Regions from separate parts of the Novosphingobium rhizovicinum genome, predicted to be linked through region 2. Evidence: predicted binding sites of a transcription regulator. Region 2 holds the regulator's gene; each other region holds the start of a gene.
The links. The regulator LexA, encoded in region 2, represses DNA repair genes until DNA is damaged. The targets are predictions, from matches to a motif close to GTTCCNCNCTTGTTCT.
Positions count from the first base shown of each region.

Region 1 (4,843 bases), on a different contig from region 2:
GCCAGCCACCGGCAAGCGTGCCCATCCGTCCCGCCGAAATGAGCCTGCACAATCGTCCGTAAGCCGTTCTATCGCCAGGATACGCCAGGAAAACAAAACCCTCGACCGTCTCTATCCGGCAGCCGATTACCGGCCGCAGTTTCAGCGCCTTCGCTTCAGTATGGATGCGAACGATGCCTGCCATTGAATTGACGTCGGCAATGCCGATCGCATCGTACCCCAATTCACGCGCCCGCTGGACCAGGTCCACCGCGTCCGAAGCACCCCGCAAAAAGGAGAAGCAACTCGCCAGCCCCAATTCCACGAATGGAGCGCGGAGAGGCGAACCTATCGTGTCAGGATCGATGGCAATCCGGCGACGGTCTGGAGTGAGGGAGCCTTCAGGCATGAGATGATAACAGCAATGGGAATACTACGTTCCCCTTATGTTCTACACAGACCTTTGTCAGGTCTGACGTATCCCTTTTTCCACCATCAGCTTTCGCCCTCTGCCCTCTGGCGCCAGAGGATACGCGTGAGTGCCCAGCAGAGCAGCGCCAGCACAGGGGCGATCAGTGAGAGGCCGCTGCTCTCTTGATCTAGGGAAACGCCTGTATTGGGCTGCGAAACGGCCATGGCCGTATTCCAGCCAATCCCGTATCCGCAGACAAACCACGTCAGCAACAACAGCACCCATAGCTCAAGTCCGCTGCAACGCTCCAGCAGATCGGGCACGATGAACGCCAACGCTACGCCAAGGATCGTCAGATCATAATCGTAGCCGTAAGGGCTGACGAACAAGGAAGCGAGGCAGGTGAGCGCGGCAAGATGATGGTATGCGATGCGGCTGCGGGACGCTTTGATGAGAAGTCCAAGCGCGAAGAGCGCACCGGCGATCTGCATCGCCATTGCGGCCGTAGCTCCCAGCCCGAACGTGTAAGCTGCGGCAAAGATCGAGTTCATGCGGAACAACGGATAATAGCCACGGGCCAGAAAGCCTCCGGCCTCTCCCACGGCATTGCGGAAATCCATCCAGATGGAGATCCCGTAGATCCATGTGGAGAGCGCCAGCAATGTCAGGCCGATCAGCCCCGCCCACCCCAGCAGAACCCAGCGCCGCTGCAGGAGTGTGATCAGGCCCACTCCGGCAGCAAGGTGTGGCTTGATGACCAAAAGGCCCAGCGGCAATCCAGCGATGACCCTCTTGTCGCGAAACGCCAACAGGAACCAGCCGATCAGGCCAGCAATCAAGAAGCCGTTCTGGCCGGTTCGCAGATTGAGGACGATTGCCGGCATGACCGCTATCACCACAGCGGGAAGCCATTTTCCCGCAATACGATGCAGCACCCAAAGGTAAAAGGCGAAGGTACTCAGGGCAAAAAAGACAAAAGCAGCACCGATCGGAAGTCCCGCCAGGTATTGCATCGCCAGAGTGAATGGGGGCGGATAGGTCCATGGCATGAAGCTCTGGGTTCCTGACATCTCCCGCTGAACCTGGAGCAGCGTACTTACATTGTATGCGTCGGCTGCCCTACCCTGCGCTGCCAAGCGGCCAGCGATGTGGAAGGCGTCGAAATCGGTAAGGACCTTGGCCTGACCGAGCAGTTCGGGTGACTGAAAGCGAATGGCCGAGATCATCACGAGAACAACGCCCGCAAGAATTACGGCTAGCAGCAGCTTTCGGCTCGTCGCGAGTTGCTGCACAGCGCCCTTGCGCTGAGCCATTCGAGAGTCGTGCTGTGGCAAGCCTGACAGCATCGCAACACTTGCAGGAACGGGTGGGACACATTCATCGTCGGCATCCATCACCCGGCCCCCAGCCACGCCATTCACGTCGTGTGGCACCTCTTATGTCGGAACACGGTTAATTTGCCGATAAGGGGAGAGCTTCGCTCTTACCCCCACAATCCCTGCAGAAACCACTCCGGTGTTCCGCCTCGGCCGTCTCCCCACACTCCGCTACGGTAGATCCAATATCTTCGACCCTGCTCATCCTCGATACGATAGTAATCCCGCAGCCGAGCCGTGGAGCGTTCACGCCACCATTCCGGAGCAATGCGCTCGGGTCCTTCGGCACGCAGCACATCGTGCGCGGCGTTGCGCCAGCGAAAGCGTTTGGGAAGGCCATCAGGCGTCTCGTAAATCACCGCGATCGGTTCGGGACGTTCCAGCAGCTTGAGGGGCCGTGCATGAAACTCGAACTCGGCTTGTGCGGTCTTCTCGGGGTCGAGCGGAGCCTGCCAGCGCTGGGCGCGCTCGGGCACATGGCTGGCGCGTGCGATGGGACGCCGCACGGCATCAGAGCCTAGCCGCACCGTCAGACGGTCAACGCAAGCTGCCAGGCTGGTTCCGTGGTTCTCGGCGGAACTCTCCAAATCGCGCTGGGCAAGCGCCAGCGGCTCCGTCCACGCGGCCCGCAGACGAACCATTTCAATGCCGAACCCGGCATCGACATCTTCCAGCTTACGACCGAACAAACCGGCAAGATGCACAGGATCACGGCTCGGGGCTGCAATCTCCAGCCGCCGCACCACGACTTCGTTATCGACCTTCCATAGCCCCAGTTCCAATCTTCGTGCGCCGAGCGCCTGTCCTTCCAGCGCGCGTGCCATATCGGCGGTGAGGTCAGCGAGAACCCGGTCAAGCAAACTACGGTGGCGGATCGGTTCCATCAGCCGGCGCTGCACCATCGGAGCTTCTGTAGCCATGACCGGCAACAGCGGCTCTGGCACCAGACCAAGGAGTTGGTCCATTCGGATCAGCGGATTGGCTGCAGCCGAGCGCCGATTGCGGAAGCGGCGCACCAGCGCATCCCGGTGAACGCCGCGCAAGTCTTCCAAGCGCTTGAGACCCAGGCGCTTCAGAAGCGTGATCGTGTCATCATCCAGCCTGAGAGCGGCAACTGGCAAGTGCCCAAGCCGGTACGCGGGATCGTCAGCCGGATGGAGAATGGCGTCCTGAGGACCATGGTGCGCCAATGCCCAGGCAGCGCCGGCGGTCGGCGCGATAGCCAGCCGAACCATCAATTGCCGACGTGCAAGAGCCGCATGCGCATCTGCAAGCAGCCCTGCCTCACCTCCGAACAAATGAGTGGCGCCGGTGACATCCACAATCACCCCATCAGGCGGGTCCAGTGCGCTCCAGGGACCCCAACGCTGCGCCCAGACTGCCAGATCCTCCAGAAATAGCAGGTCGCCCGCAGGATCCGCTGGCGCGACAGTCAGAGCGGGACACAAGGTCCGCGCATCGGCCAGCATCATCCCGCCCTTCGCGCCGGCAGCAAAACCAGCAGCGTTGACGGAGACGATACGAGGTCCATGGGCGGTCTCCGCGATCAGCGCTAGCGGTGCGGCGTCGGCACCTTCACCTTCGGCAAGGCCTTCCAGCAGACGCCAACGGTCGATCGCCAGTCTTGTGCACCAGATAGCCAGAATGCGGCGTGAGGAGGAAGCTGTGAGCATGGGCGCATCAAGGTTGCAGCCTTGTCCTCCGCTGCGCCCCCACTTCTGCAAGGGCGATGATCCATCTGTGAGTTTCTGTCATGCCAAACGGCTCATCTCGCAGAGAAGACAAAGCTGCCCTTGATCATCCTGTCACCGAAGCAAGCTGCCGTGCTTTTTCCGCCACCAGCGTGTCCTGCCCAGTATCCCGGCCAGTACCCCGCCCAATATCCCGCAATGTCCATGTCCCTGGGGGGTGGCGACGTGAACGAAAAAGTTCGGCCTGCCAGCTGGGCTCGCCCGGTGCAGCTCGATTCCAACGGGGTTCCAGCGAAGCCGCAGCGCGCACGGCCCAACGCTGGCGAGCAGAAGACAAGTCCCGGTGCGCATCGAGCCGGACCAGCCAGAGCGGCACTCCATACTTTTCGGCCGCAAGGCTCAGCCGACGTGAAGCCGTCATGTCGAGTGCCCGCGGGTTTCCGGTGATTTCCCCCATAACAAAGGCAAGCTCGCGGCAGCGCAATCCTTCCTCAAGTGCGAAGAGTGCATCCTCAGCGGTGCGTGCGGCGACGTGAATCAAACGATGGCGTAGCGCGCGCGGTAAGCCCGGACGATACGGTTGCCCGGTGCGCCGCTGCGCCTCGCGATCCTGCACCCAGAGCCAGGCACGCTCGTCAGGCGTATCGGCCAGCGGATCGGCCGCCGCAGCGCGCAGGTGATCGAGCGTGAAAGCCAGCGCGAGCGCAGTTCCCGTGGTGCTGTCGCCGGTGGCGAAGATTTCAACGTGAGTAGTGCCTTCAGGTGGCATGCCCGGCCGCCACTCAGCAGCTCTTGCCGGCAGGAGCGTGGCAGCGGCCGAGAGAGTATCAGACAGCAGTTCGGGCGTTGGTTCCGGGGGAGTACCTGGATCAGGTCGGGTTTGTAACATGGAATCAGATCCAGAAATTGCAAAATTACGTTCTTGTTATGTTCCCATTTATCATTGAGTGCAACTCTCCGTATTGGCTTGGGCAGTGGAGAACTTTCAGCCGCACTGGTTTGCAGCTCAGATGATAACCGCATCGTAAAGAATAGGCGCCAAAGCCGCCGCAGGAGGCACAGCCCATGACCCACCAGCCACTTGATCTAAGTTCGGCCGCCGAAACGGCTGATCGCTCCCCTCGCGCAGGCCTCACCCTTCTGTGTGAGGTGCGCCAAGGATCGCGCCCCTGGGCGACAGCTCGGCTGGAAGACCTCTCTCCTGGCGGCTTCCGCATCGCCCGCTTGCCCAGCGCGCGCGCCGAGTTGCCGCTGCGCATCAGGATCCCCGGCCTTCAGCTCCTCAGTGCTGAAATCCGCTGGGTACGCGACGGCGCGGTCGGCTGTGCGTTCGCAGAGCCGCTGCACGTTGCCGTGTTCGACCACATTGTGCGCAACGCCGACCC
Region 1 covers NZ_JBFNXR010000033.1:92,268-97,110, reverse strand. The annotation lists gene ABUH87_RS10225 (error-prone DNA polymerase) at 1-388, opposite strand, end outside; gene ABUH87_RS10220 (glycosyltransferase family 87 protein) at 475-1,704, opposite strand; gene ABUH87_RS10215 (Y-family DNA polymerase) at 1,875-3,440, opposite strand; gene ABUH87_RS10210 (hypothetical protein) at 3,565-4,227, opposite strand; gene ABUH87_RS10205 (PilZ domain-containing protein) at 4,524-4,843, shown strand, end outside.
Region 1: a site for LexA is predicted at 3,453-3,468, ahead of ABUH87_RS10215 (Y-family DNA polymerase). Genes of this name have one in related genera too.

Region 2 (4,843 bases):
AGCCAGGCTGATGCCTCCGGCCCCGCCCATGCTGCCCGGCGCCTACAATTTTGCGCGTACGGCCTGGTTCAAGGGTCTTGCCGCTACCGGTACGGCTCTGAGCGCACCTGAGATCCTGAGAAGTAGTGATAGCGCTAGTCTGGTCAGTGGAGCCCAGCGCAATATCTCTGCCCATGTCCGTGCGCGCCTCGACGGGGGCGAGGCGGGCATTGCAGCGGCGCTGGCGACGGGTGACACCGGGGGCATCCCGGAAGCGGACGCTCAGGCAATGCGGGATGCGGGTCTGGCGCACCTGTTATCAATCAGCGGCCTCCACGTTAGCGCCGTCATCGGCGCTGTCTATTTCGTGGCGCTGAAGCTGCTGGCGTTCTGGCCATGGCTGACGCTGCGGGTACGTCTCCCCGTGGTTGGAGCAGGTTTCGGCGCACTCGCCGGAATCGCCTATACCTTGTTGACGGGGGCGCAGGTGCCAACGGTGCGTTCGTGCATCGGCGCTCTGCTCGTGCTCATTGCTCTTGCCATCGGCCGCGAACCGCTGTCGCTGCGCATGCTTGCGATTGCGGCGTTTCTGGTGATGCTGCTGTGGCCTGAAGCGCTGATGGGCCCTAGTTTCCAGATGAGCTTTGCCGCTGTGCTCGCCATCATCGCTTTGTCGGGAGCCGGTCCGATCCGGCGGTTTCTGGCGCCGCGCGAAGAGGGCGTACCGGCAAGAGCGCTTCGCCATCTGGCGCTGGTGCTGCTGACCGGCCTTGTCATCGAATTCGCCTTGATGCCGATCGGGCTTTATCATTTCCATCGGGCGGGGATTTGTGGCGCTTTCGCCAACGTCGTGGCGATTCCGCTGACGACGCTCGTGGTGATGCCGGCGCTGCTGCTCGCCTTGCTGATGGACCTGATCGGTTTGGGCGCTCCGTTCTGGTGGATCGCCGGCGAGGGCATAGCTGCGTTGAACGCACTGGCGCACTGGATCGCAAGCCGTCCGGGTGCAGTGACCGTGATGCCCGCCATGGCAGGTGGAGCCTTTAGCCTGTTCATTGCAGGCGGATTGTGGCTCGGCCTGTGGTCGGGCAAGATCCGCTGGTTCGGACTTGCGCCCGCCGTCGCCGGAGTGCTGCTGGTGGCGACCGCGCGGCCACCGGATCTGCTGATCTCCGGCGATGGCCGCCATGTGGGCCTGCTTTCAAAGACGCGCGACGCCTTGTTCGTTCTTCGCGAAACCAGAAGTGACTTCGTGCGGGACAATCTGCTGGAGATTGCAGGCATGCAGGGTACGCCCGTGCCCTTTACCCGGCTTGCAGGAGCCAACTGCAACAGCGACGCGTGCGTGATCGCCGTGCAACGCGGATCTTATCGATGGCATCTGCTGCTAACTCGGGGGCGATATACCGTGCCTGAGCGTGCGCTTGCCGCCGTCTGCGAGCGAGTCGACATCGTCATCTCGGACCGATGGCTGCCGCGCAGCTGCCGTCCTCGTTGGCTGAAGGCCGACCGCAGAACGCTTGCGCGCACCGGTGGCCTCGCCATCGATCTGGCTCACGCGAGTGTGATGAGCGTGGCCGAAGGCGAGGGGCAACATGGGTGGTGGCGGAGCGAGGCCGACAGGCCTCGCCAGCGTGAAAGGACTCGTGCAGCGACAGCCGGCGTTTCGACCGCCGTTGGTGAGTGAGCAGCCGACCACCGACTTGCAGCCGGAGGCGACATATCGGCCTTCAGGTCTAAACTCTGACAGACCTGAATGCGCTTACATGCCGGTTACGCACCCTCTAACGCTGTGGACCCGAGGAGAGCTGTGCCTCAATTGTAGCGACGCAGCAGGCCGGCAAGCTTCCCCTGTACCTCGACCTCGCCCGAACGATAGACCTGCGGTTCGTAAGCTGCGTTCGCAGGATCGAGCCGCACCATATCATCCTCGCGACGCAAGTACTTGAGAGTGGCTTCCTCACCACGCACCAGAGCGACCACGATCTCACCATCGCGCGCCGTGCTGGTGCGTTTCACCAGAGCGAAGTCGCCATCGAGAATTCCTGCCTCGATCATCGAATCGCCAGAGACTTCCAGCGCATAATGCTCACCGGAACCAAGCAGTGCTGCCGGTACGGGCAGGGTGGTCTGACCCTCAAGCGCCTCGATCGGCACGCCAGCGGCGATGCGCCCGTGGAGTGGGATCTCGATAACGTCGTTCGCTGCCGACGGCGGTGTCATCTGCGGGCGCGGTCCATCGTTGGCATTTGCCGGAACCCGGGGCGACGGCCGGGGGGGCGCATTCTCTGGCTGCTTGAGCACCTCAAGAGCGCGCGCACGATTGGGCAGGCGGCGAATGAAGCCGCGTTCCTCCAGTGCCGAAATCAGCCGGTGCACGCCGGACTTCGACTTGAGATCAAGCGCTTCCTTCATCTCCTCGAAACTGGGAGAGATGCCAGTCTCCTCCAGCCGAACCTGGATGAACCGGAGCAATTCGTGCTGCTTGCGCGTCAACATGTTCGGCGCCTCCTCAGGCGTTCTTATTGTGAACAATTGGCGAACAATTAAGAAACAAACATCCCCGCGTCAAGCAATTCCGCCGTTCTCGAGCCAGAAGACATGGGCCTGCGCTCCCGCCTCCGCGGCAGGCGCATTCGCGGGCCGGTCGATGAGGACATTGCTTGCTGCCAACGCCGCCAGAGCACTGCTGTCCTGAACGGCGGCGGGAGACACAGTGTCGAAGTCCCAGATCGCTCGCATGAAGGTGCGTCGGCCGCCATTCGCAGGCAGAGGTGCGCCTAGGCGGACTGGAAATGCCTGAGGAAGGGGATGGGCAGCGCCCAGCAGCGCCCGCAGCAGGGGCAGCATGAACAAGTATGCCGTGACGTGGCTGGAGACCGGGTTACCGGGCAGGCCGAGGACGATCTGCCGCCTGCCGGACTTCTCGCGCGTGGCGACGATGAGGGGCTTGCCCGGCTTGATAGCCACGCGCCAGAAGCCGAGCTCGGCACCCCAGGCTTCGAGCGCCGGCTTCACAAGGTCGTGATCCCCTACAGAGGCGCCCCCGCTGGTCACGATCACGTCTGCGTCATCGGCCTGCGCCAGCGCTTCGGCCAGAGCGTCCATTGCATCGGGAACCGGGCCAATACGCTGCACTTCGCACGGAAGTCCCCGCGCCATCGCCGCAAGCATTGCGCCGTTGCTCGCAGGGACTTGGTGCTCGCGGCAGTTCTCGGGATCGGCGGCCAGTTCATCCCCGCTGTCCATCACGAGCACCCGCGGAGCGCGCCGAACCGGCAGGTGGCGGTGTCCAGCACTGATCGCAAGTGCCAGTTGCGCGGGCCCGAGGCGTGCGCCCGCAGGCAGCACTTGCTCGTCCATGTGGAAGTCCAGCCCGCAGGGGCGGATGTGCTTATGCGGAGGAGAGGGCGGTTCGCCCGAGAGGCTGATGTGGTCGTCAGCTCGGGCAATGTCCTCCTGAACGATTACGCACGCAGCATTGGCCGGCAGGCGAGCGCCGGTTGAGATCCGCACTGCCTCCCCGCGTGCGAGAGAGCCTGCGAACGGGTGACCGGCAGCGCTTTCACCGACGACACGCCAGGGGCCGGCGAAATCGTCCTCCGCCACGGCATAGCCATCCATGGCCGAGAGCGCGGCGGGGGGCTGCGTGCGCCGCGCGCGCAACGGCTCAGCCAAGTAGCGGCCGAGCGCACCATCAATGTCGACACGCTCGATCGGCAACGGCTCGACAAGAGCAAGCAGGCGTGCCTGTGCCTCTTCCAGCGGTAGCGGCGGTTCGTGCATCATCCCTCCTGCGCGCGCCAATGGCCCGATTTGCCGCCGCGCTTCTCGATCAGGCGAACGTCCTCGATCACCATTCCCTTGTCGAGGGCTTTGGCCATGTCATACATGGTCACCAGCGCGATTGTGGCAGCCGTTATGGCCTCCATCTCCACGCCCGTCTTGCCGGTGAGCGATGCGGTGGCCGTGGCACGCACCGCGTCCGGTTCGAAGGCGAAGTCGATATCTACCGCGTCAAGGGCCAGCGGATGGCACATCGGGATGAGCTCTCCGGTTCGTTTGGCCGCCATGATGCCTGCAATCCGCGCGGTGCCGAGTACGTCTCCCTTGGGCGCATCGCCGGCCCGAATTGCGGCGATCGCATCAGCACTCATGCGGATCCGGCCAGAGGCGACGGCGAGGCGCTGCGTCTCCGTTTTGGCACCGACGTCGACCATGCGCGCGGTGCCATCGCCATCGATATGGGTCAGGGATTTGTTCATGACCCGAGTGTTGCCGCAAACGACAGCGTTTCAAAACCCGGAAAGTGCGCGGGGTGGCGACGATCCGCCCGCAACCCGAGCAGGTTTTAGCTGAGCAGGAGCGTTCTTGTCGCTGCCTCTACATCCGATTGGCGCATCAGGCTTTCCCCCACGAGGAAGGTGCGTGTGCCGCAGCCCGACAGCCGTTGGAGGTCGGCATGGGTATTGATACCGCTCTCGCTGACCAGGAGCGTGCCCTCAGGTGCGAGAGGCGCAAGCCGCTCGGTTACGGCAAGGTCGGTAACAAAGCGCTTCAGGTCCCGGTTGTTGATGCCGATGAGGCGGGATTGCAGATCGCTTGCCCGCGCCATTTCGTCTTCGTTGTGAACTTCGACGAGCACATCCATGCCGCGCTCTATGGCTGCAGCCTCGATCTCCGCCATCTGGCTGTCTTCCAAAGCCGCCACGATGATCAGGATTGCATCGGCTCCGATCGCTCGCGCCTCGGCGACTTGCCAAGGATCGACCATGAAATCCTTGCGCAGGACGGGCAGGTCGCAAGCGGCGCGCGCATCGACCAGGAAATCCTCGTGCCCCTGGAAATACGGCGCATCAGTAAG
Region 2 covers NZ_JBFNXR010000012.1:76,513-81,355, forward strand. The annotation lists gene ABUH87_RS00610 (ComEC/Rec2 family competence protein) at 1-1,666, shown strand, start outside; gene lexA (transcriptional repressor LexA) at 1,795-2,478, opposite strand; gene ABUH87_RS00620 (molybdopterin molybdotransferase MoeA) at 2,548-3,768, opposite strand; gene moaC (cyclic pyranopterin monophosphate synthase MoaC) at 3,765-4,244, opposite strand; gene trpC (indole-3-glycerol phosphate synthase TrpC) at 4,331-4,843, opposite strand, start outside.

Region 3 (4,843 bases), on a different contig from region 2:
CAGCAGTGGCTGCTCGGTGGCTTTGCCCCGGATAACGCTGCGCTGAACCGTTTCTTCTCGCTGCACTACCTGCTTCCCTTCGTGATCGTCGGTGTCGTGGTGCTGCACATCTGGGCGCTCCACATCCCGGGTTCCTCGAACCCGACCGGCGTAGAGGTGAAGAGCGAGAGCGACACCGTTCCCTTCTATCCCTATTACATCGCCAAGGACGGGTGGGCGGTAGGTGCCTTCGCATTCCTGTACTGCGTTGCCCTGTTCTTCTTCCCGAACACCCTGGGTCACCCGGATAACTACATCCCGGCCAACCCGATGAGCACGCCGGCACACATCGTTCCTGAATGGTACTTCTGGCCGTTCTATGCGATCCTGCGTGCGTTCACCGCAGACTTCCTCTTCATCCCCGCAAAGCTCATGGGCGTGCTGGCGATGTTTGCGGCGATCCTGGTGTGGTTCTTCCTGCCCTGGCTTGACCGTTCGCCGGTCCGCTCGAGCGCATACCGCCCGCTTTATCGGAAGTTCTTCTGGTTCGGACTCCTCCCGTGCGTACTCATTCTCGGGTACTGCGGCGGTGCACCGGCTGCGGAGCCATTCGTGATGATCAGCCAGATCGCCTCGATCTACTACTTCGCACACTGGCTCATCATCCTGCCGATCGTATCCGCAATCGAGCGTCCTGATCCGCTGCCCTACTCGATCACCGAGGCTGTTCTCGGCGGAGAGCATGTGCCGCCGATGGCGAACTCGACCGCGCCCATCCCGACCCACGATTGAACCCGAGCGAGACGGAAAGACGTAAAGCCATGATCCGCATCATCTCCATTCTCGTCGGGCTGTTTTTTACAGTCGCGCTGGTTTGGTCTTTCGGTAACGGCGCGCTGATAGCCATCAGCGAGCCCGCACCGGAGACGGCCGAGCACGTGTTCCACAAGCACCCGAAGGAGGTCCACTTCGCGAGTGACGGCGCTTTCGGTAAGTTCGACCGCCAGCAGCTGCAGCGCGGCTTCCAGGTCTACAAGGAAGTGTGCTCGGCATGCCACTCGCTCAACCATGTGGCATTCCGCGACCTCGCCGCTCTGGGCTATTCGGAGGCCGAGGTGAAGGCTATCGCGAAGGGCTTCCAGGTTCCGGGCAACGACCCCGTCACGGGCGAGGCAGCGCTGCGTCCTGGCATGCCGACGGACTACTTCCCCAAGCCTTTCGCGAACGACATCGCTGCTCGCGCCGCCAACAACAACGCGGTTCCACCGGACCTTTCACTGATGACCAAGGCGCGCCACGACGGCGGTCCTTACGTCTACTCATTGCTGACCGGTTATCAGAATCAGCCGGCCGAGTTGTTGAAGGAGTTTCCTGACGCGAAGACGCCTCCGGGCCTGTACTATAACCCGTACTTCCCGAACCTGAATCTCGCGATGGCGCCGCCGCTCACGGGTGAAGGACAGGTGTCCTACAGCGACGGTACGAAAGCGACCGTTGACCAGATGTCGAAGGATGTAAGCGCGTTCCTCATCTGGACGGCTGAGCCCAAGCTTGAGAAGCGTAAGCAGACCGGCTGGCCGGTACTTGGCTTCCTCCTCTTTGCCACCGTTCTGGGCTATATGTCCTACAAGAACATCTGGGCGGAAAAGAAGAAAAAGGCCTAAGCCACTCTGCCCCTGAGTTACCGAGCGCCCCTCCGTCAATGACGGTAGGGGCGCTTCTCGTTAGGTAGCGGTCTTCCGCCGCGTTCGGCGAGCCGGTGTCGGCACAATGTCGCGCCGTCGGGCAAAAAAGACATTGTAAGATGTGCACGCTCCGGAGCGGTGCTACGTGAGGGGCCGTTGCGACGGCTTGCCTCATCCTCTCTCGGCCGCCAGCTCCCGCAACGCTACAACAGAGTCTGGACCTTTTTCGACGAGGATAAGCACCGCGTGTCGCTTGCCGCCTGGCCCCTGCCAGGCTTGAGCGCAGCGCCGCCTCGCCGGTCTGCTAGACTGTGCTGTCCTCATCTGCCCAGCGCAACGTGTGCGGATCTGAGCCGGAAACCAGCCGCCGCATCGCGGCACGCGCGAGTCGCTCGACCTCAACTTTGCGCCGCGCAGGAGCAAGCTTGCGCGTTGGCGCGGGTCGCAAGATCTCGGCGTCGTAGCCATCGGCGATGATGACGCCGCAGGAGTCGGGCAGAAACGGCTCTGTCTCCAGACAGGCGCGGTCGAGCCCCGGCGCCAGGCCCCAATAGAACCGGTCGCAGTACTCAAGGTAATCGGTCCATTTGCCATCGCCGAGCAGGTCTGCCCGGCTCACCTTGACTTCAACGATGACCACGTGCCCCTTGGCATCTATTCCCATCAGGTCGGCCCGTCGTCCGCTGCGCAGTGGCATCTCGGGCAGGCACCACACGTTATTCCGCGCAAACAGGCGCCCGATGCCACGGACAACATCCGACGCGACGACGGATGGGGATGTGCCGGCAAGCACTCCAGCGGATGAATCGGTTAGGCGCATGAGTCGAGCATAAGAACATATCAGGAACTGGCAAGTGCCTAGGGCTTAGCGAGCATCCAGTCGGTGGATCGCTGCGTTGCGTCTCGCGCCTCGCACGAAACACGCTTCTTGCCTTCATGGACCACAGGCGCTAAGCGCGCGACCTTCAATCGGCACGGTCGAACTTCTTCACCAAAGAGATTCGCGCGCCGGCCTGGCTAACTAGGGCTGCCAGGGCCGGCCGAACGTGTCCCCGACCAAGGAGACGAAAATGCCCAAGCTCAAGACCAAGAGCGGCGTGAAGAAGCGCTTCAAGCTCACCGCCACCGGCAAGGTAAAGCACGGTGTCGTCGGCAAGCGCCACCGCCTGATCAGCCACAATGCCAAGTACATCCGCCAGAATCGCGGCACCGACGTTATTTCCGACGCCGATGCGAAGACGATCAAGAAGTGGGCGCCCTACGGGCTGGGCTGACAGGAGCGTTTAGAACATGAGCCGTATCAAGAGGGGTGTAACCACCCGCGCCAAGCACAAGCGGATCCTGGATCAGGCCAAGGGCTATCGGGGCCGCCGCAAGAACACCATCCGCGTTGCGCGCCAAGCCGTCGAGAAGGCCGGCCAGTACGCGTACCGCGACCGCAAGGTTAAGAAGCGGACCTTCCGTGCCCTGTGGATCCAGCGTATCAACGCTGCCGTTCGCAACGAAGGCCTGACCTACTCGCAGTTCATCCACGGCGTGAAACTCGCCGGCATCGAACTCGACCGCAAGACCATGGCGGACCTCGCCATGAACGAGGGCGGCGTGTTCAGCGCGGTGATCGCACAGGCCAAGGCTGCGCTTCCCGCGTAAGCGCGCGCTTTAGCCACATCAGCGAAGGGCGCGGGCGGCGAAAGCTTCCCGCGCCCTTCTCTTTTATCCCAGACCGTTTGCGATTCGCCTGCTTCCGTTTAAGGGCTGCGGCTCGCGACAGAACCAAGGTGGATGACAGTGGACCACGCAGCAATCGGGCAGAACGCGCTCATCCAGATCGCCGCAGCGGACGATCTCGATGCGCTTGAAACTTTGCGCGTGGCCCTCCTCGGCAAGCAGGGCAGCATCTCTGGCCTGCTCAAGACGCTGGGTGCTATGAGCCCGGATGAACGCAAGGTCGAAGGTCCGAAGATCCACGCTTTGCGAGAGAGCGTCACTGAGGCACTCGCCGCGCGCAAGGCCGCCCTTGAGAATGACGCACTGGAGACACAACTCGCGTCCGAGACGATCGACCTCACGCTTCCAGCACCGGAAGCGCCGCGGGGCACCGTCCACCCGATTTCGCAAGTCATGGACGAGCTCGCGGAGATCTTCGCCGACCTCGGGTTTGCGGTTGCGACCGGGCCGGAGATCGAGGACGATTGGCACAACTTCACCGCGCTCAACATGCCCGAGAGTCACCCCGCGCGGGCGATGCACGATACCTTCTACTTCGCCGACCGTGATGCACAAGGCCGCGAGATGCTGCTGCGCACGCACACGTCGCCGGTGCAGATTCGCGCGATGCTGGAGCGTGGCGCGCCGCTACGGGTGATCGCGCCGGGCCGCGTCTATCGTTCGGACAGCGACGCCACGCACACTCCGATGTTTCACCAGATCGAGGGTCTGGTGATCGACAAGGGTATTCACCTGGGGCACCTCAAGTGGACGCTGGAGACCTTTCTGAAGGCCTACTTCGAGCGCGATGACATCGTCCTGCGTCTGCGCCCCAGCTATTTCCCGTTCACCGAGCCTTCGGTCGAAGTCGACGTCGGCTACACCATCGTCAGCGGCCCAGATGGTTCCAGGCGGCGGGTTGTCGGCGGCTCGGAAGGCTGGATGGAAGTGCTGGGCAGCGGCATGGTCAATCGCAAGGTGATCGCCGCAGCCGGCCTTGACCCCGATGAATGGCAGGGTTTTGCCTTCGGCACCGGCGTCGATCGCTTGGCCATGCTCAAGTACGGCATGGACGACCTGCGCGCCTTCTTCGATGGCGACGTGCGGTGGCTCTCTCATTACGGCTTCTCCGCGCTTGACGTGCCCACCCTGTCTGGCGGCGTCGGCACCCCGGCTTGAGCAGGAGTATCTAAGACATGAAATTCCCGCTCTCTTGGTTGCGCAAGTACCTCGACACCCGGGCTTCGGCCGACGAAATCTGCGATGCCCTGAACGCCATCGGCATCGAAGTAGAAAGCGTGGAGGACCCGTCCGCCAAGCTCGCCGGTTTCCGGATTGCCAAGGTGCTGACCGCAACTCGCCACCCAGACGCTGACAAGTTGCAGGTGCTTGCGGTCGACACAGGTGATGGCCAGCCGCTGCAGGTGGTCTGCGGTGCACCCAATGCGCGCGCAGGCCTTGTGGGCGTGCTC
Region 3 covers NZ_JBFNXR010000021.1:209,340-214,182, reverse strand. The annotation lists gene ABUH87_RS05745 (cytochrome b) at 1-771, shown strand, start outside; gene ABUH87_RS05740 (cytochrome c1) at 801-1,643, shown strand; gene ABUH87_RS05735 (MmcB family DNA repair protein) at 1,969-2,484, opposite strand; gene rpmI (50S ribosomal protein L35) at 2,735-2,938, shown strand; gene rplT (50S ribosomal protein L20) at 2,955-3,314, shown strand; gene pheS (phenylalanine--tRNA ligase subunit alpha) at 3,447-4,550, shown strand; gene pheT (phenylalanine--tRNA ligase subunit beta) at 4,568-4,843, shown strand, end outside.
Region 3: a site for LexA is predicted at 2,497-2,512, ahead of ABUH87_RS05735 (MmcB family DNA repair protein). Genes of this name have one in related genera too.